Regions from separate parts of the Turicibacter sp. T129 genome, predicted to be linked through region 2. Evidence: a T-box and tRNA genes for the amino acid it is inferred to sense, from the RefSeq annotation. Region 2 holds a T-box; the other holds one or more tRNA genes.
The links. The T-box of region 2 lies ahead of thrS (threonine--tRNA ligase). A T-box ahead of a tRNA ligase gene usually reads a tRNA of that ligase, here a tRNA-Thr.
Positions count from the first base shown of each region.

Region 1: it has a tRNA-Thr gene. The T-box ahead of thrS (threonine--tRNA ligase) is inferred to sense a tRNA for this amino acid. The anticodon was not compared.

Region 1 covers NZ_JAMQUU010000043.1:2,459-12,483, reverse strand. Annotated here, with positions in the region: gene NEH75_RS08820 (DUF1540 domain-containing protein) at 1-20, opposite strand, end outside; gene NEH75_RS08815 (sodium-dependent transporter) at 337-1,698, shown strand; gene NEH75_RS08810 (hypothetical protein) at 2,016-2,198, opposite strand; gene NEH75_RS08805 (patatin-like phospholipase family protein) at 2,567-3,622, opposite strand; gene NEH75_RS08800 (cation diffusion facilitator family transporter) at 3,860-4,759, opposite strand; tRNA gene NEH75_RS08795 (tRNA-Leu) at 4,928-5,011, opposite strand; tRNA gene NEH75_RS08790 (tRNA-Lys) at 5,074-5,149, opposite strand; tRNA gene NEH75_RS08785 (tRNA-Gln) at 5,160-5,234, opposite strand; tRNA gene NEH75_RS08780 (tRNA-Val) at 5,365-5,440, opposite strand; tRNA gene NEH75_RS08775 (tRNA-Thr) at 5,449-5,524, opposite strand; tRNA gene NEH75_RS08770 (tRNA-Glu) at 5,655-5,731, opposite strand; gene NEH75_RS08765 (AAA domain-containing protein) at 5,873-10,025, opposite strand, start outside.
Region 2 covers NZ_JAMQUU010000005.1:8,351-18,375, forward strand. Annotated here, with positions in the region: gene coaE (dephospho-CoA kinase) at 1-8, shown strand, start outside; gene NEH75_RS00410 (hypothetical protein) at 53-418, shown strand; gene NEH75_RS00415 (replication initiation and membrane attachment family protein) at 493-1,851, shown strand; gene dnaI (primosomal protein DnaI) at 1,857-2,765, shown strand; T-box leader at 2,852-3,066, shown strand; gene thrS (threonine--tRNA ligase) at 3,147-5,084, shown strand; gene NEH75_RS00430 (CvpA family protein) at 5,250-6,236, shown strand; ribosomal protein L20 leader region at 6,291-6,430, shown strand; gene infC (translation initiation factor IF-3) at 6,456-6,992, shown strand; gene rpmI (50S ribosomal protein L35) at 7,017-7,214, shown strand; gene rplT (50S ribosomal protein L20) at 7,258-7,617, shown strand; gene NEH75_RS00450 (M42 family metallopeptidase) at 7,811-8,896, shown strand; gene NEH75_RS00455 (hypothetical protein) at 9,476-10,025, shown strand, end outside.

The sequences.
Region 1 (10,025 bases), on a different contig from region 2:
GCACCGCATTTGATTGACATAATACAACCTCCGTTTGTGGCAACTATATAGTTTACCTCATGTATTTTCCCCTTTATTGATACAAAATATTCTCCTTTCATGAAGATAAAATTGATACAGAACGATTTTTTCACTTAAAATTTGACTTTTTTTATTTCTATAATCATTTTACTTTTCAAATCAAAAATTGCATGTTAAAATAAAGTCACTTTTATAAGTTAGACCTTATTTGAACGTTTTGTAGGTAGGTAGGTTTAGAAAGTTATAAAAGAAGTATAGGTAGAAGCATTTAACAAAAAAGTTAAATGCTTGGTAGAACAGTAGGAGGAATTGAATATGAGTCAACAAGCAACAACTGCGAAACGTGACGGATTTAGTTCACGTTTCGGAGTAATCGCAGCTGCTGCAGGTTCAGCAGTTGGTCTAGGAAACATTTGGAAGTTTCCGTACATCGTCGGAGAAAACGGTGGATCAGCCTTTATTTTAGTTTATTTAATTTCAATTTTAGCAGTAGGGATTCCCGTTTTATTGGCTGAGTTCATTATTGGACGCCGAGGTCAGGCCAACGCGGTTCGTTCATTTAAAAAGATTGCACCCAACACGAAATGGTCAGCAATTGGATGGATGGGAATTATTAGTGCCTTCATGATTTTAGGGTTCTATACAGTCATTGCAGGATATACCATCCATTATTTCATTTTAACCGTCACTAATTCATTTGCTGGAATGTCAGCAGCACAAATTACTGACACTTTTAATAACTTCTCATCAAGTTCAACCCCAATCATTTATACAGTGATTTTCATTATCTTATCACTTGCTATTTTATTTGGTGGGATCAAAGATGGAATTGAGAAATACACTAAAATATTAATGCCTGGACTTGTTGGAATTATCGCTTTATTAGTTATTCGTGCTATCACATTACCGGGAGCAGGTGAAGGAATTCAGTTCTTATTAAAACCAGATTTCAGTGAATTATCAATGAAGGCTGTTTTAGATGCTTTAGGGCACTCATTCTTCTCACTAAGTGTTGGAATGGGGACGATGTTAACATACGGTTCTTACATTAGTAAAAAAGAAAACTTAACATCCGTAACTTTCTCAATTGCAGCAGCAGATACAATGATTGCTTTACTTGCTGGACTAGCCATCTTCCCAGCTGTATTCGCATTTGGTATTGATCCAACAGCCGGACCTGGTTTAGTCTTCATTACTTTACCAAACGTCTTCTTACAAATGCCTGGCGGAGTTATCTTCGGTGCGTTATTCTTCTTATTATTATTTATTGCAGCTTTAACTTCAGTTGTCTCAATCTTCGAAGTTATCATCGCTTACGTTACGGAAGAATTAAAAGTTAACCGTCGTAAAGCAATGGGATTAACAACATTAGCAGTTATTGTAATCTCAACATTCTGTGCTTTATCACAAATACCAGATTCAGCTTTAGTCTTCAATGGGCATACATTATTTGATTGGATGGATTTATTATCAGCTAACGTATTACTTCCAATTGGTGGATTATTAATCATGATTTTCTTAGGATTTATCATGAAAAAATCTGACATTGAAGATGAATTACAACAAGGATCAAAATCAATTAAAAATACAATGGCTTACATCACAGTAACAAAATTTGTTGCACCTGTCGCTATTGCTATCGTATTCTTAACTGGAATCCAAGCCTTATTTAGCTAAGCAATTCTAAAAACTGTTTCATGATGAAACAGTTTTTTTATGCATTATTTCATATATCTAACATTAATCTTTCAATATACTTTGACATTTTCCGTTCATAATAATTATGAAAACAGTGATTCAATTCATATGAGGAGGTCAATGAACATGAATAATCATCAATTAGTTCAACTTTTAAAACTTACTAATCTATATCTATTTTTTCAAAATTCATCTATATTATTCTCCTCATTTACTAAAAAAATACGTCAAATGATTTTATTTGAAGATGAATAACATAAAAAAGAGAAAGTTTTGGCTTTCTCTTTTTATGTTATTCATGAACAGTAACAACAAGCTTTAATTGTTCTAACTTCCAAAACTCCTCCAACAAAACTTTCTGATGAGGTATTTTTAAATGTTACTAAAATGGTTGCGAATCCATCTTCATCAACCTCTAAATCTCGTAATAATGCGCTCAGAATCTGATAACTTATATCAACTACCTCAGGTATCTTCATTCTCTGTAATATTTCACGGATTAATAATTAATCATTAATTAATATATCGACCGTCCAATCTACGACTTAAAGTAGAGCACCATTTACCTCATAATAAGACATAAAGAAATTCATAGATTCCTCCCTTAATACCTTCATTTCATAGTTAAACATTCCACTCTGCCAATCCTAAAAACACAAAAAGAAAGTTGTCAGCTCTAACAACCTCGCTCTATAAAATTATTAAAAATATTGATTAAAATCTTAGCTAATTGATGCTCATTCAAATAAATCTTAATTAGATTATTTACTGTATCAATTACCCCTCTTGATAAATCCGATAGAATCACTCATCCTCCAAACACTATCTTTCTCAAAAAAATATCCGATTATTTCATGCGATAAAACTCATCTGGCTGACATCCAATTTGACTAATATACAATTTACGAGTAAAAGCTTTTATTTTATCCCAATGTTCTTCTACCATTTTTTCACCAACTGCTTCCAATGCTTTTATATTTTTTGTACTGACATTATCCATAAGAGGACTGACATCAAATTGACTTAAATCTGGTTCAATTCTAAAATACTGATCCCGAATATGCTGACACCGATACAGGACTTTTAATTGGTGATCAACAGTTTGAGAACCTGCTGAACCATAAATATCAATGACAGGGACCACCCATCTCACTTTTCCCCATCTTTTAGATGATTCATACGGATACGTTTTACCTTTAGAACCTGTCCCTAATGACAAAATCATAATATCATCTGGCGACGGTTGAAAAGGAAACTTACAAGCTTCAACATAAGCGCATAACGCAGGATTATTCGCAAACATTCCTCCATCAATTAAGGAGTATGACTCTTCTTTAGACTGATTATTTAACTTAGCAACCGGAAAATAGGTAGGAGCTGCTGTTGAAGCCCGAATCACCTCTCGAACTAAAAAATTTTTATCAACCTCTCGATAAGCATTCATCTGATTAAAAAAAATGGCTTCCCCATGTTCCACATCATACGCTGGAAACAAACAGGGTTTCACCAAATCTTCTAACCGTAAGTCACCAAAATAATCAGCTAACATCTTTTCAAGCTTTTCAGCCTTATATAAAGGACTCGTTAATCCAAAATAATCTATCAGTTGCGTTTTCCATGAGCGTTCAAACATTTCACCTCCATGAGCTAAGTATAAATCTAATACCTCTTTAGCACTATATTTTGAATGAGTACTCCCAAAACCATCTGGACAAAGATACAAGCCTGCTAAGATACTTCCTGTACTCGTTCCAGCAATCAAATCAAAATAATCACTAATTCTTGTATTGGGATTTTGACTATACTCTTGCAACAACTCTTCTATCTTTATCATAATTTTAGCTGGAATAATTCCGCGTATTCCACCTCCATCAATCGATAGCACTCGAATTTTCCTTTTCATCTCTATCCCCCTCCTACTAATTAATATATGAGCATATATACAATATAATAATTAATCATTCCATATCAGATGTGCCTGACTATTTATATCCTTTATTAAACTGGATAGGCGAAAAACTGGCCTTATCTTTTCATCTTAGAAGGATTTTTATTTTTAATAGCATACTAATAGCTTTCTGAACCACAGGCATAGTAAGTGATTGTCAAATATACAAAAAAGAGACTAGCAACTAGTCCCTTATAAAATATCAGGTAATAATTCGATATAAAAATCAGAAAAATCATTTTGTAATGCCTCTTCTAATAAATCCTGAACTTTAGAATACAACCTAACCGATACATAATCATCATTAGGAAGTACATAAATAGAAATCCAAATCTTTCTGCCTGTGCGCACTACATCATACGTTGTTTCATGCAAATGATACGACTTTAGAATGGGTTCACATTTGTCTTTAATTAATACCATTGTTTCCTCTTCAGGAGCCATTAAAAAAATATCTCTCATCGCTGTTAAAACGGCACGAATTGGTAACGGTAAAATAAAACACGACAAAAAAATCGCAATGATTTGATCTAAATAAGGCAACAAAGCATCGAACCAAGGATGACTAACAAATGTAGGAACCAAAAAAGCAACTGACATCCCAAAACTTGCAATCGCATCAATGGACCACTCCATCATTTCTGTTTTCAAAATAGGGGAATTTGAATCTCGATTTAAGCGCCTCAATATTAAGATTACAATCACACTCAAACCTGTTGCAAACAACTCAAAATAAGCAATTTGCGTAAACTGAATATCACGCCCCCCATGAAACATCAACTGTACATTGTTTACGACAAGTGCCACTGTCACAGAAGCTAACACAAACCCTTTAATCGCAATAAACAACGATTCAACTTGCGAATAACCATAAGGTTGTTTTTCACTGACTGGCTTATAAAGTAGTGGAACAAGCTTTAATGAAAATAAGATCATCATCAACTCTGATGCATCATAAATTGAATCCATTAAAACAGCTTGCGACTTTGACAGAATAGCCATCAGAAGCTCCGCTAATACAAATAAAACCCCTGCTCCTAAAGAAATTTTCAAAGCTATTCGTTCTCTCTTCTCTTCTAAGCGCCTATCCATTCTTTCACAACTTTCTTTATGATTTTATATTCTATTATATTAAAGTAAATGAAAAATTACGCATAAAAAAAATGGATACTAATATAAAAACGTTCTTTTAGGCAACTATATCTAATTAAAAAACAACAAAAAAGACATCCCAGTGAGGATATCCTTCATGATATTAAATGGTGCGGGTGACAGGAGTTGAACCTGCACACCAAAGGTACTAGAGCCTAAATCTAGCGCGTCTGCCAATTCCGCCACACCCGCAATTTGATTACTTTTTTATTATATCATCTTTTCACTAAAAAACAAGTATAAAATAAAAAAAATGGTGTCCTGCAGAGGACTCGAACCTCTGACCCTCTGATTAAAAGTCAGATGCTCTACCAACTGAGCTAGCAGGACACAATTTAATTGGCTGGGCTAGCTGGATTCGAACCAGCGCATGACGGAGTCAAAGTCCGTTGCCTTACCGCTTGGCTATAGCCCATTTTTTCTTATTGTCTAGCAACACTCGCATAACACTTGTAAAGTTCAATAATGATTCATAACTTTTAGTTATTTTATCATTCTTTTCACTTTCAGCGTGTTATAAACGCTCGCTTATGCTTTTCTTGTTATGGTGGAGGATGACGGGCTCGAACCGCCGACCCTCTGCTTGTAAGGCAGATGCTCTCCCAGCTGAGCTAATCCTCCATATTTTATGGTGCCGGAAACAGGACTTGAACCCGCAACCTACTGATTACAAGTCAGTTGCTCTACCAATTGAGCTATTCCGGCTTTTTTTACATTGTCTAGCAACACTCGCATAACACTTGTAAAGTTCAATAACAATTCATAACCTCTAGTTATTTCATTGTTCTTTCCACTTTCAGCGTGTTATAAACGCTCATTTTTGCTTTTCTTTTAATGGTGACCCGTACGGGATTCGAACCCGTGTATGCATGCGTGAAAGGCATGTGTGTTAAACCGCTTCACCAACGGGCCTTTTCTTTCGTTCGGCTTGGTACACATATATAATATCACGCCTGTCGAATTGTGTCAACAAATTATTCAAACTTTTTGCCGAAATTTTTCTCTTTTTATACTATGAGCAAAAATCATCGCTTTATACAAAAAAAATCTATCTTACGATAGATTTTTTTCACCTTCAATTCCGAGCTCTTTAAGTTTTTCAAAAACAGGTTGAAGTGCAAGTTCTTGATTTCGATAAAAGATACTTCCACGAATATGGATAAAATGCCATCCAGCACGTTCAAGCACGCCTTGACGCTCAAGATCTTGTTCAATCTTTTCAACCCCATAGAACGTATCGCCGTCACACTCAATTGCTAAACGTTGACGCTCTCCTTCAACCACTAAATCCATTTGATACTTTCCAATGGACACCTTGGACTTCACAACATAACCACGAGCTTCAATAGCTTTCATCACATCACGTTCTAGCAACGTTTCACACTCATGACTTACTAACTCATACATCGGTTTTGGATTTTGACAATAAGCTAATAATTCATAACGTAAATCTTCCGCTGATAACTCGCTAATAGAAACCGAATGATATAGACGCATCTGACACTTCGCACGACTAGCTGCAACATTAAAACGTTGCGTGTACATCTTCTTATTTAATGCATTGTAACGCATATTAGGTGCGATAACTAAAGATAAGAACATCACATCACGCTCATCTCCTTGGAACGAATAAGCATCGCCACAAATAATCTGACGCTCAACCATGACCTTCTCCCCAACCGCATCTAATAAGAGTTTCTGAATTAACTTCGCTTGCTCAGCACCAAGTAAAGAAATCACACCCATGCTTTTTCCATCATATATCGGATTTTCAATACAAGCTTTAATATCAGAAACAATTCGCTTCGCCTCATTTAAATTCGTCTTCTTCTCATCCCGAGCACCATCTTCAACATAAATTGCCATCACAGCAGGATTAAACTGTTCAGATAAAACGGGTAATTTAAGCGGAATCATCTCATTATGATAAGCTAACTCATTTGAGAATCCGATAATTTCAGGTACACAACGGAAATGTTCCTTTAACATGAGCTTTCCTTTACTTGAAAAGACGCGGCAAGCAATATCATAAAGAGACGTTTGGAAATCATATGAATTCCCATTTTCAATATTATACAAATATCGACTCATCAAATCTTTAACTGACGCCTCAGAAATCCCCGGCATCATTGGACTAATCTGCTGATCATCTCCAACAATAACCACCTTTTTTCCACGCATTAAAATCGGTAAACTTAACACATTACACTGGCTACTTTCATCAATAATAACCACATCAAATAAATCAGGATTCACCTTAAAATTCTCAATGGCCTCTTTGACCGGCATAATCCAAACTGGAATGGCACTTTGGCACTTCTCCATCTCAACACGAGCCTCACGTCTAAACTTCTGGGCCTGTCGTCCCGTTCCTTTTCCAATTCGATTCATCTTCTGCATCCATGTTTGAAGCGCACGGTCCTCTTCAGGCGTCACACGATCTAACTGATTCTTCCACGTCATTTTAAAAATTAATTGCTTAATCAATGAGATCTCTTCTTTTTCAAGCATCTGCATTTTTAATTCAAGCTCACCATTTTTCCAATCTTCAAGTGAATCTAAAAAAGTCGTTAACTTCGCATAATCAAAAATCTCAGCCAAACTTCCAGGCATCAGCTCCACCATACCAATTGTATTCACTAACTCATTCGCAAATAACGGCATCGCCACCTTTAGTTCATGAAGCAATCCATAAAAGACTTGATATTGCTCTTTAATCTGATTTAATGACTGGATTTTTCCTAATATTTCAGCAAATAACTCTAAATCTTTATTCACTAAAGCATTATAAAGCTCCTGACCAACTGAATGAAGTTGTTCACCGATAAGTAGTGGCTTATATTTACTTAAAAGAACTTGATAAACCTCTTGCCACCCTTTTTGTCTTATTTTATTTTGCGTCAATTCAATCGAATAAGATAACGCCTTTAAATCAGATAAATTTTCATAACCAATTTTTTTATACCCTTGAACAATTGGTGATAAAAAGTCATTTAATTGCTGAATTTCTTCAAGGCATTCCATAATAATACTAAATTGCTTCATCTTTTGATTATGAGCAAACAATACCTGACTTTCATTACCATCAATAAACTCACCACCATTAGGTGCCATATTCTTATTCCAAATCTTTGCAAACTTAGCTAACAATTCGAGCTTTTGTCTTTGGGATTCAATGCGATTTAAATCATCTAACGTTGAAAGTTTTTGACCATTAATACGCGTATTTTCATAAAAGGCACGAATATCAGAATTAAATGTTAAATAAAGTCCTCCAATCCCTTTACCCGCTTGAAGACGTTCTTTCAAAGAAGTAATGATACTTTCATACTTTGGATGATCATAGTAATCACACTCAACCACATCATTAACAATCAATACTTCTATTTCATTGACTTTCATAATGATATCTTTTAGACGATTAAAGACAGTCTCCCAAATCAATGATCGTTCTTCATTTAACAAGCATTCCTCAAGTATCCGTTGTTCCAGTGGATCTTGTAGCTTCTCAAGCTTTTGACATAATGGTTCTAGTTGACGTCCAAGTTCATCAATAAACGTACGATTCTCTTCAAACTCGTATAGCTTTGGCATCAACTTAAGCTCTTGAATTCGCGTCGAGTAACACTGCTCTTCACTTAATAACTTGCGATACTCCTCAACGCTCATTAAACGACTTAACGCTGGTAACTTTAATTGAGCTAAATCTTTATGCTGTGCAGGAAGCATCCCTTTTAACTCCCACAACGTCACAAACTGATCTTCAGTTAGTGGAGACACTGCATCCATTGAGACTTTATCCTTAACCCAGCCAAATCGGTCCACCTGTTCTGCCACTAATTGCGCCATCTCATAAGGTTGACAAATCTTATCCTTCCAAACTTGACCTTTTGAATCTAATTCCTTGAAACGAACAATATTATTCTTTGTAATACTCATCTGGCGTCGTACCATATCTAACTGGCGACTCAACACTTGAATCTCTTTATCTAAAAGCTTTGTATCATAGGTCGCTAATCCTTCAGAAATCATTCGAATTGATTGCTCAATCTGCGCAAGTGATTGACGATCTCCACCTAAAAACGACACACACAACGATTGAATTTCTTCCGGTAACTTATCAATTAACACACGTAATGCCTTATCTTTCTCACTTGTCACCAATACACGCTTTCCATGCGCTAATAAATGAGCAATCAAATTAACAATCGTATGACTTTTCCCGGTTCCTGGAGGGCCTTGTACTGTTACGGCAACATTATTTGCTAAACGTCTAGCAATATCCTTTTGCTCTTCATTCGCAGGAAGTGGAAATAATAATTGTTCTCCAATGCCTACCCAATCCTTTAATTCATCCTGTGATTGCCTCAATCCATCTACATCAATAATTGCTTGAATCGTTTTTGGAATTCTTCCACCTTCTTCAAGATACTCAATCGTCGACTGTAAATCCTCTTTTAATAAGGCTTCTGAACGCTTTCGAATGAAAATCACACTCTGTTGCTTAACCATTGGAAACTTACTAACAGGTTCTACCTCATCTTTTCCTAAATACAATCCATTTGGATGCATATAATGAATCAATTGACGTAAAATTCCCTCCGACTCCTCAATATCAAACGGAGAGATCATCGATCCAGACACAGCTTCCTTCAGTTGCATGATTTCCTGCTGATTCGCAAACTCAACACCGGCTAAAACTTCTAAATCTAATTGATATCCTCTCGTGCTCGGCAATAACTTCGCCACACCTCTTTCGGCATCAAAATCTAACTCCAATTTCATAACGAGCATCGGGTGATGAATTGGATATTTTAATTGATAAGATAACACACCAATTCCCATCATAATTTCAAGAGATTGCTCTTCTGATTTCATCATCTGTCTCAGTTGGAAAAAGTAATCATACATTTTTTGAATCTGGCGTTTACGCTTTTGATTAAGAGCCCATTCTTTCCACTCTTCAATCCACGTCTCATACATCTTTAAACAATACTTCATATGAAGCGGTAAATCTTTCATTTTGTCGAGCGCTTCATTAACCTCAATAAACATCTCAGAATGTTGGATTAAAAATCTTTCCCATTGCGTTAACTCAATCTTCCCCTGATGAACATGACTCACCTTTTTTTGAAGCTGTTCCCAGTTTTGATTCATAATTTCTTCTAATTCAACACCCGAGCAAATCACACTTCCATCCTTAGTA
Region 2 (10,025 bases):
TAGATTAGTCTTGACATATAGAGTTGCTATGAAATGATGGGAGGAATTAAAAATGGGATTTATGGACATGTTTAAAACGCACTTCGAGTCGGGGGAAAGGGCGACAGATGAGGTGTTGATGACACACTATTATAAAAATAATTATCAACAAACAAAGGCAGGATTGTTAGAGGTCGCTAAAGAGTTAGATTTCAATGTTGCCTTTGAAGACGATATTCGTCAAGAATTAATGTTGAAACGTAAAGATTGTGAGGTTATCGTCACGATTGTAAAAATTAATCCAATCGAAACGACGGTGGATTTTACAGTAAATACAGCAGGTCTAATCAGCTTTGGAAAAGGAAAGAAAGTCATTCAGTCTTTATATCAAGCATTAGATAAGCGATTAATGTTTAAAGGTCTTGCTTTAAACCGATAATATAAGAAATCAATCCCTATTTTAAATAGGGATTTCACATTTTAACAGAAGGAGTGTTTGTGGTGGATACAACGATGATTAAACCGAATACAGAATTCGAACTTTGTGTCACACAAATGATGACTTCGGAAGAATTGCAAATTTTAACGTTACTTTATCAACCTATTATCGGCTCTGTGGCCGTTAGCTTATATATGACTTTAAATACATTAGCTAGTAAAAGTAGTCCCTCTTTATTTTCACATCACTTATTATTACAAGTTTTAAATGTTGGAGTAGAAGATTTATTGGCTTTACGATATAAGTTAGAAGCAGTTGGATTGATTCAAGTGTATGTCACCGAAGAAGATCATCATTTGACATATTATTTAAAGAAACCGATGCAGGCAAAAGCCTTTTTTAATGATGGGATTATTAACGTCTTTTTAAATTTAAAAGTTGGAAATCATGATTATCAGCAATTAAAACAATTATTTGTTCAAGAACTCCCACACATTCAAGGACAAAATATTTCAAAACCTTTCAATGAAGTTTTTGATACAACGGTTCTTATGCGTTCTTCTGCTACTTTACAGGCAAGTCCTTTACCGACAGTGGCGGATAATCAAAAGGGTGTTAAATTAGAATTAGCATTTGATCAAGAATTGTTATTTGCCTTACTGAAGCAGTTTGGAATGGATGATCAGATATTATCTGATAAGCTATTAGATCAAATTAATAAAATTGCCTTTTTATATAAGCTAGATGAACATGAACTAGCGCGTCTCATTTTTGATGCCCTTGATACGGATGGCTTTGTGAATTTAGAAGTGTTCCGCAAGCAAGCGAAACAATACTTCCAATTCTTGAATAAAGGTAAGCCGATTGAGGTTGTGGAGATGCCAAAAACTAAACAGGAGGCGCCACTTATGGATGAGACACAAGCTGCTTTATCAAAAGAAAAGCAATTACTTGTCCATTTATCGCAAAATCCAATTGATTTCCTACGTTTTAAATATCACCAAAAAGAGCCCGTTCCAGCTGATCGGCAGTTAGTAGAGTGGTTAATGGTCGATCAACAGATGGCACCAGGAGTTGTTAATGTTTTAATTGATTATGTATTAAATATTTCAGATGGGCGTTTGCCAAAACAATTGGTTGAAAAAATTGCGGGTGAATGGCAACGTAAAGAAATTAATACAACTGAAAAGGCTATGGTACAAGTTAAGACAATGTTAAAAGCAAAACAAAAACGTGAAATTGAAAAAACAATGCCAGCAGCAGCGAAGGTGTATCCAAAGACAGCTCGAGTCGTACGACAAGAACAAGTGCCAGATTGGTTAAAGGCAAATGCACAACGTGTCGAAGAGAAGAAGTCATTAACGGATGACGATTTACAAAAGATCGAACGTATGAAACAATTACAAAGTCAACTTTTAAATCAGAAAGGGTGAGAGTGGTGCAACGAATTGGAGATTTAATGGCTAGACCAGCAGGGGCGAAGGAAGCTTATACGGAAATTTTAAATGAACCTGAGATTGCAAAAGCATTACATCAATATCAAGATGACATTGATCCATCTTTAATCTCGAATTATATTTCTGATTTAGATGAGTTTTTAAGAAATAAAGAAAAGTGTAACGGATGTGTAGGATTAAATAGTTGTAGGCAACCTATTAAAGGCCATTATCCAACACTGAAACCTTCTTATAAGCAATTAAAGGTGGCGTATACGCCATGTCAGTATGCGTTAAATCAAAAACATTTAGAAAATATTAAGAGTTTCCATATGCCGGCTGATATTTTAAATGCAAATTTCGAACAATTTATTATGGATCCGGAGCGTGCCGAGTTTTATGAAAAGGCATCGTTGTTCATCCATGAATATATGACGACAAAAAAAGGGCGTGGGCTTTATCTATATGGTCCATTTGGAACTGGAAAGACATATATGTTAAGTGCAATTGCTAACATTTTATCTCAACGAGGAATTGTTTGTGGACTTGTTTATTTTCCAGAATTAATTGCTGAAATTAAATCAGGATTTAATAGTGAAAACAGTAGTGCGTATGATAAGATTGAGCAATTAAAACAAATTGAAGTGCTTATGCTTGATGACATCGGAAGTGAGTCCATGACGAGCTGGATGCGTGACGAAGTGTTGGGGCGAATTTTAAACTATCGTATGCACCAAGGATTGCCAACCTTCTTTACTTCAAATCTCGATTATAATCAGCTTCAACATCATTATTCCTATACGCAAAAAGGTGAAGTGGAAGAAATTAAAGGAGCTCGTGTATTAGAACGCATTAAAGCTTTAACAACCCCTGTGGCCATTACAGGAACAAACTATCGCCAAAAACGATAAAAATTGAAGTATTTTTTCTTGATTTCAAAAAAATCATGCATTATAATATGAATCAGACATATAATATATAGGTAATTCGTCACATATTAAAAGTTTTGATAAGGATAAGGTTTAATAAAAACGACTTTTTAGAGAGGAAATCCTCGGCTGTAAGATTTCTAAGAACGCTTATTAAATTACTCCCTTTGAACTGGACTTGAAAAAGATTCCCGCTGGCTGCGTTAAAGCTGAATTAAGTTGCTGATAAAGTCTTTTACTTTATCGGAAATAGGATGGTACCGCGATTTCAATCGTTCCTACTCGTTAAGATTAGGAGCGATTTTTTTATATTCATAAAAATTCGCTCCGATCATCATGAATCACAAAAAGGAGGAAAACACTATGATTAACATTACTTTCCCAGATGGAAATGTGAAACAGTTTGAAAATGGAATTACTGCCGAAGCGATTGCTCAATCAATTTCACCAGGATTACGTAAACGTTGTGTGGCAGCTAAATTAAACGGACATTTATATGATTTAACTCGTCCAATCGAGGCAGATGCAAAAATCGAGTTAATTACAAATGATCGCCCTGAAGCTTGGGAAATCATTAATCACTCTGCGGCTCATTTAATGGCAGCAGCGATTAAACGTCTATATCCAGATGCAAAATTCGGAGTAGGACCAGCTATCGAAGATGGATTCTATTACGATATCGATACAGAAGCAAAAATCACTGAATCAGATTTAGCAGCGATTGAAAAAATGATGCAAAAAATTTCTTCAGAAGCTTTACCAATTATCCGTCGTGAATTAAGCCGTGAAGAGGCAAAAGAATTCTTTGCCAATGATGAATATAAATTAGAATTAATTGATGCTATTAAAGAAGGAGAAGTTATTACAACTTACTCTGAAGGAGATTTCACTGACTTATGTAGTGGAGTTCACGTGGGTAATACAAAAGATGTTAAATTCTTTAAATTATTAAATGTAGCGGGAGCTTACTGGCGTGGAGATAGTGATAACAAAATGTTAACTCGTATTTACGGGGCAGCTGCTTTAACAAAAGATCAATTAGCTGAACACTTACGTATTTTAGAAGAACGTAAAGAGCGTGATCATAAAAAAATCGGACGTGAATTAGAATTATTCACATTCAGTCCATTAGTTGGACAAGGACTACCAATCTGGTTACCAAACGGGATGAAAGTTCGTCAACAAATTGAGCGTTATATTATCGATCTAGAAGAAGAGTATGGATATCAACACGTTGCAACTCCAGTTATGGGATCAGTTGATTTATACCGTACATCAGGACACTGGGCACATTACAAAGAAGATATGTTCGTGCCAATGGAAATGGACAATGAAGAATTAGTTTTACGACCAATGTCTTGTCCTCATCACATGATGGTTTATAAAACAAAATTACGTTCATATCGTGATTTACCAATTCGATATGCAGAGCAAGTTATCCAACATCGCTTTGAAGCATCAGGTGCTTTAACAGGTCTTGAGCGTGTTCGTGCGATGACGTTAACTGATTCACATATCTTTGTTCGTCCAGATCAAATTAAAGAAGAATTCTCACGTTGTTTAGAGTTAATTCATCGCGTGATCAAAGATTTCGGTGTAGAAATCAACTACTATCGTTTATCTTTACGTGATCCAAATAACAAAGAGAAATACTTCGATGATGATAAAATGTGGGAAAATGCAGAATCAATGTTACGTGAAACATTAATTGAAAATAATATCCCGTTCATTGAAGCAGAAGGGGAAGCAGCCTTCTATGGTCCTAAACTTGATATCCAAATCAAAACAGCATTAGGGCACGATATCACAATGTCAACAATTCAATTAGACTTCTTATTACCAGAACGTTTCGATTTAACTTATGTTTCTGAAACTGGAGAAAAAGTACGTCCAGTTGTAATGCACCGTGGATTAATCGGAACTTATGAACGTTTCATGGCTTACTTAATTGAAACATATAAAGGAGCATTCCCATTATGGTTAGCACCAACTCAAGTAACAGTGATTCCGGTTAACAACCAATATCACTTAGAGTATGCAAAAGAAGTAGTGAAAGAATTACGTAAATATAAAATTCGCTTAGAACTTGATGATCGCGAAGAGAAAATGGGTTATAAAATCCGCGAATCACAAACTAAGAAAATCCCAATGTCTATCGTATTAGGAGACAAAGAGGTTGCAAATACTGAAGTAACATTCCGTCGCTTCGGAGAGCAAAAAACTGAAACATTACCACTTAAAGAATTCGTTCACTTCTTAGTTGAAGAAATCGCTGAGCGTAAAAATCATAAACCTGAATAATGAATAGAAAAAGGAGACATCGTCTCCTTTTTTTATATTTTTGAATAAAATCGATAAAAATCACAATAATGAAGGTAATATAATATGTCATTTATATCTAGAATATAGGGAAGAATAGTTATAGATATAAACATCCAAAGTGGTGGCAGTCATGGGGGAATGGAAGTGATAAAAATTTTAGTTGTTGATTTAATTATATTCATCGTTTTTTGTATCGCATCAATCGTTGGTTATCAACGTTCTTATCGAATTAGTCTTGTCAATTTAGTGATTCACCTCTTTTCAATTTTTTTATCAGCTTTAGTAGCGGGGGCACTTGTCAATAAAGTGGTATCTTATCTTCCTAAGAAGCTTAAAGTATCTTTATTTGTACCAGATAGTTTTTATTATTTAATTGAGCCTTATGAAGAAAATATCATTCCTTTTATTGTTTTTTTTATTTTGTTTGTCGTTGCATTTGTGATTATTAAGAGTGTAGTTTATGTTTTTTCAGTTAATTATGAATGGCATCAATATTTTTTTCCATCCGCAAAATTTAATCGGATTGGTGATGGTTTGTTAAGTGTTTTATTAAGTATTTTAAATGCATATACGTACGTTATCGTGATCGTTATTATTTTAGCCTTTCCACTATTTGATTTCGTTAAACCTTATTCACTGAGCAATTTATTACTTAAGGTGAATCCGTATGTGTCTCATTTAGTGGAGGAATTTTATCAACCGTATGAAGACGTGAAAAAGAGTATTGATTTATTTGGCAATGAATTAGATGATCTCTTTGCTAATAATAAAGTTAATCTGAATCAATTAGAGCAGTTTATTAAGAAACACCCGAATCAACGTCAAGAAATTCAAGCGGCATTTAAAGAGTTTCTTCCTTTTATGGCCACGACGTCAGCATATTTAAGTTTCTTTCTTGATAATAAAATAGATGCACATGAGATGGAGGCTTACTTAACTAGCATGAAGACGTATATCGATCATAATGTCATCACATTGGAAATTTTTAATTCTTATTATAAAGAGTTGATTCGCAATGGAACGTATGATAGACTTATTGAGGATGAAGTCATCAGTGATGAAGCTTTGAAGACTTTAATCAATAGCGGCATGCTAAATGATGATAATCTAAAAAAGTTAAAGAATATGTAACACTTCATTGACATATACTAATTGAGGTGTTATAATCAATAAATGTGAATATCATGTGGAAAGAAGAAGTACCCACTTCTCACCTGATTAGCTAGAGCTGATAGGTTAAACGTCACTATCGTTACGACGATATTGTTAATGTGATTGTGATTTAAACGTGGGCGCTTACTAAGTGCTTACGTTTTTCTTTTTTTCCATGAATGTTCTATAAAATTGGAGGTGCTCATCATTAGCAAGAAGAATGTAAAAAACGAGAGCTTAATCAATGAAGATATCCGCGCTAAGGAAATGTTAGTGATTGGTCCTAACCGCGAACAACTTGGTTTAATGCAACGTAAAGATGCATTACGTGCTGCTTCTGAGAAAAACTTAGATTTAGTATGTGTTGCACCACAAGCAAATCCTATTGTTTGTCGTATTATGGACTACGGTAAATACCGTTATGAACAACAACGTCACGCTCGTGAGGCTAGAAAAAACCAAACAACTGTGACTTTAAAAGAAGTTCGCTTAAGTCCTAACATCGAACAGCATGACTTTAATACAAAATTAAAAAATGCTCAAAAATTCCTTACAAAAGGTGATAAAGTTAAAGTTAGCGTACGTTTCAAAGGTCGCGAAATCGCACACACTGAATTCGGACGTAATGTTTTAACTCGCTTTGCTGAAGGGTGTGCTGAAATTGCGGATCTTGAATCAAATCCAAAACTTGACGGACGCTCAATGTTTCTCGTTTTAGCACCAAAGAAAAAGTAGAAAAGATAAAGGAGGAACTCTACCATGCCAAAAATGAAATCTCATCGTGGAGCTGCTAAACGCTTTAAACGTACAGGATCAGGGAAATTAAAACGTTCTCACGCTTATACAAGCCACTTAGCTCATAACAAAACAACTAAACAAAAGAAACACTTAGCTAAAGCTGCTATCGTATCAAACAGCGACTACAAACGTATCAAAGATATGTTATATAGCTTATAATAATCACTAAACATTTTTCGTAACAACAAAGGAGGAACTCATTATGCCACGTGTAAAAGGTGGAGTTGTATCACGCAAACGTCGTAAACGCGTTTTAAAATTAGCAAAAGGTTACTTTGGATCTAAACATACATTATACAAAACAGCAAACGAGCAAGTAATGAAATCATTACAATATGCTTACCGTGACCGTCGTCAGAAAAAACGTGACTTCCGTAAATTATGGATCACTCGTATCAACGCTGCTGCTCGTATGAACGGATTATCATACAGCAAATTAATGCACGGATTAAAATTAGCTGGAATCGAAGTTAACCGTAAAATGTTAGCAGATTTAGCTGTATCTGATGCTGCTGCATTCGCTACTTTAGCAAACACTGCTAAAGAAGCAATGAACAAATAATTAATTTGATCATTATTTTTAAAATCTTATTAGACACTACTACTTGGTAGTGTCTTTTTTTATAATCAAGTCTTTGATTAGGTAAAAAGTTTGTTGATGTCGAATAAAAAGATATTTCAAATCTATTTCCAATTATTAGATAAAGTGATATGATACTATTTATAGAAAATTATAACTAGGAGGAGAGAACGTAATGAATCAACTAGATCAAACATTAACGTTTTTAAAGGAAATTACAGATGCGAATGCTGTTCCAGGGCAAGAACGTCAAGCGCGTGAAGTGATGAAAAAATATATCGGGGATAGTGCCGATGAAATTTATCAAGATAACATTGGATCATTAATTGCGAAAAAAGTAGGGGAAGAAGATGGTCCTAAAATTTTAATTGCAGGACATATGGATGAAGTTGGATTCATGGTTCGCCAAATTGATGATAATGGATATATTAAATTTGTGACATTAGGTGGATGGTGGGGGCAAGTTATGCTTGCTCAACAAGTGACTATCACAACTAACTCAGGCAAAACTTATCATGGAGTAATCGGATCAATTCCTCCTCATATTTTATCTGCAGAAGCTCGTCAAAAACCGATGGATATTAAAGATATGTACATTGATTTAGGTGTAGATAGTAAAGAAGAAGTTGAAGCGTTAGGGATTCGTCCAGGAGATATGATTACGCCATATATCGAATTCCGCACGATGGCCAATGAAAAATATTTATTAGCAAAAGCATGGGATAACCGTATTGGATGTGCTGTAGCAGTTGAAGTATTAAATAACTTAAAAGGAGAACATCATCCAAACATTGTTTATGGTGTAGGAACGGTTCAAGAAGAAGTCGGATGTCGTGGAGCTGCAACGACTAGTCAAATGATTAATCCATCAATCGTCTTTGCATTAGACGTTGGATTAGCTGGTGATGTGCCTGGTGTAACAAATCAAATTCAAGCTAAAATGGGGAAAGGTCCAATCATCACGTTAATTGATGGTGGATTAATTGGTCATAAAGGATTACGTGACTTTGTCGTTGAAGTCGCAGAAGAATTAAATATTCCTTACCAATTTGATGTGACACCTGGTGGAGCAACGGATGCTGCTAAAATGCATTTAGCACATGATGGAGCACCAGCGATGTCAGTGGGTATTGCTTCTCGTTATATTCACTCTCATACATCAATGATTCATCGTGATGACTATGAAAATACAGTTAAATTAATGACTGAAGTGGTTAAACGTTTAAATAAAGAAACTGTTCATAAAATTACGTTTGAATAGTCGTTCATATAATTAAAGGCACTCCAAAAAGAGTGCCTTTTTTGAGATGTTTTAACAATAAAAAAGACAGCTAAACGAGAAGATTAACTGTCTTTTTTGTTGTTAATTAGAGAAAAGAATCATTATAATGGATTCTTTTTGAGAAAGATGAGGTCCATTCAACCTCAAAAGGGTAATTATAAAACATTGGAATGGAAAGAGAATAAATAAGTTGGTACAACTGGATAGAGTATGTTATACCAACAAGGGTAGTGTTGTGTTATCCAATTATTGGATAACAGTATTATACCATAAACTTTTTTAAAAATATAGATTATCAGATTAAAAAATGTTGAATATTGGTAAAAATTCGAATTTTAACGAAGTACTTGTCATATATTTGATGAAATTACGGGATAAGGGATGATGGGAAATATAGAAAGGTGTTTAAAATAACAGCTGACGGTTACTACAAAGAGAAATTTAAAGTTTCATGAGCAAAAAAAGCCCGTAGATGCGTGGCTAAGCTAATGAATAAGTCTCATATTTTTATGATTATAGAATATAATGAACTGAAATATCAAATTAGGAGGGTCTAGCATGAGTTATTCATTTAATTGGGATTGTACATTACCGATCAGTAACATAGAAGATATCGTATCAATTAATATTGTTCCGCAGACAAAAGCGTATGATGAAGGAGATTATTTATCATTACGTGGACAAGTTTTAATTGATGGAGAGTATGTGACAAATCACGGAACACAAGAAACATTTACAGAGTATATTCCACTTGATATTACGTTACCAAATAATGGACGTAGTAGTGAAATTAAAACGGATATTACAAATTTTGATTATGAGGTACAAGATGGAAATAATTTATTTTTAACATTAAATCTTAGTTTAGATGGTTATGATTGGGAGAGTCCAATTACACTTGTAGAAGAAGATCATGAAATTGAGGCTCAAACACAAGCTCCTGTTATGTTTACAAAAGAAGCTGCTGTTGTACCGTCAGGGCATGAAGTAGTTGCTGAAGCACCCGTAACTCAAAAAAATGTAGTGGTTGAACCAGAAGTATTAGAAGTGGTAGAAGAGGATGAGACTGATGATTTAGATTACATTGATTTTGATGAAGTTGTTTTAG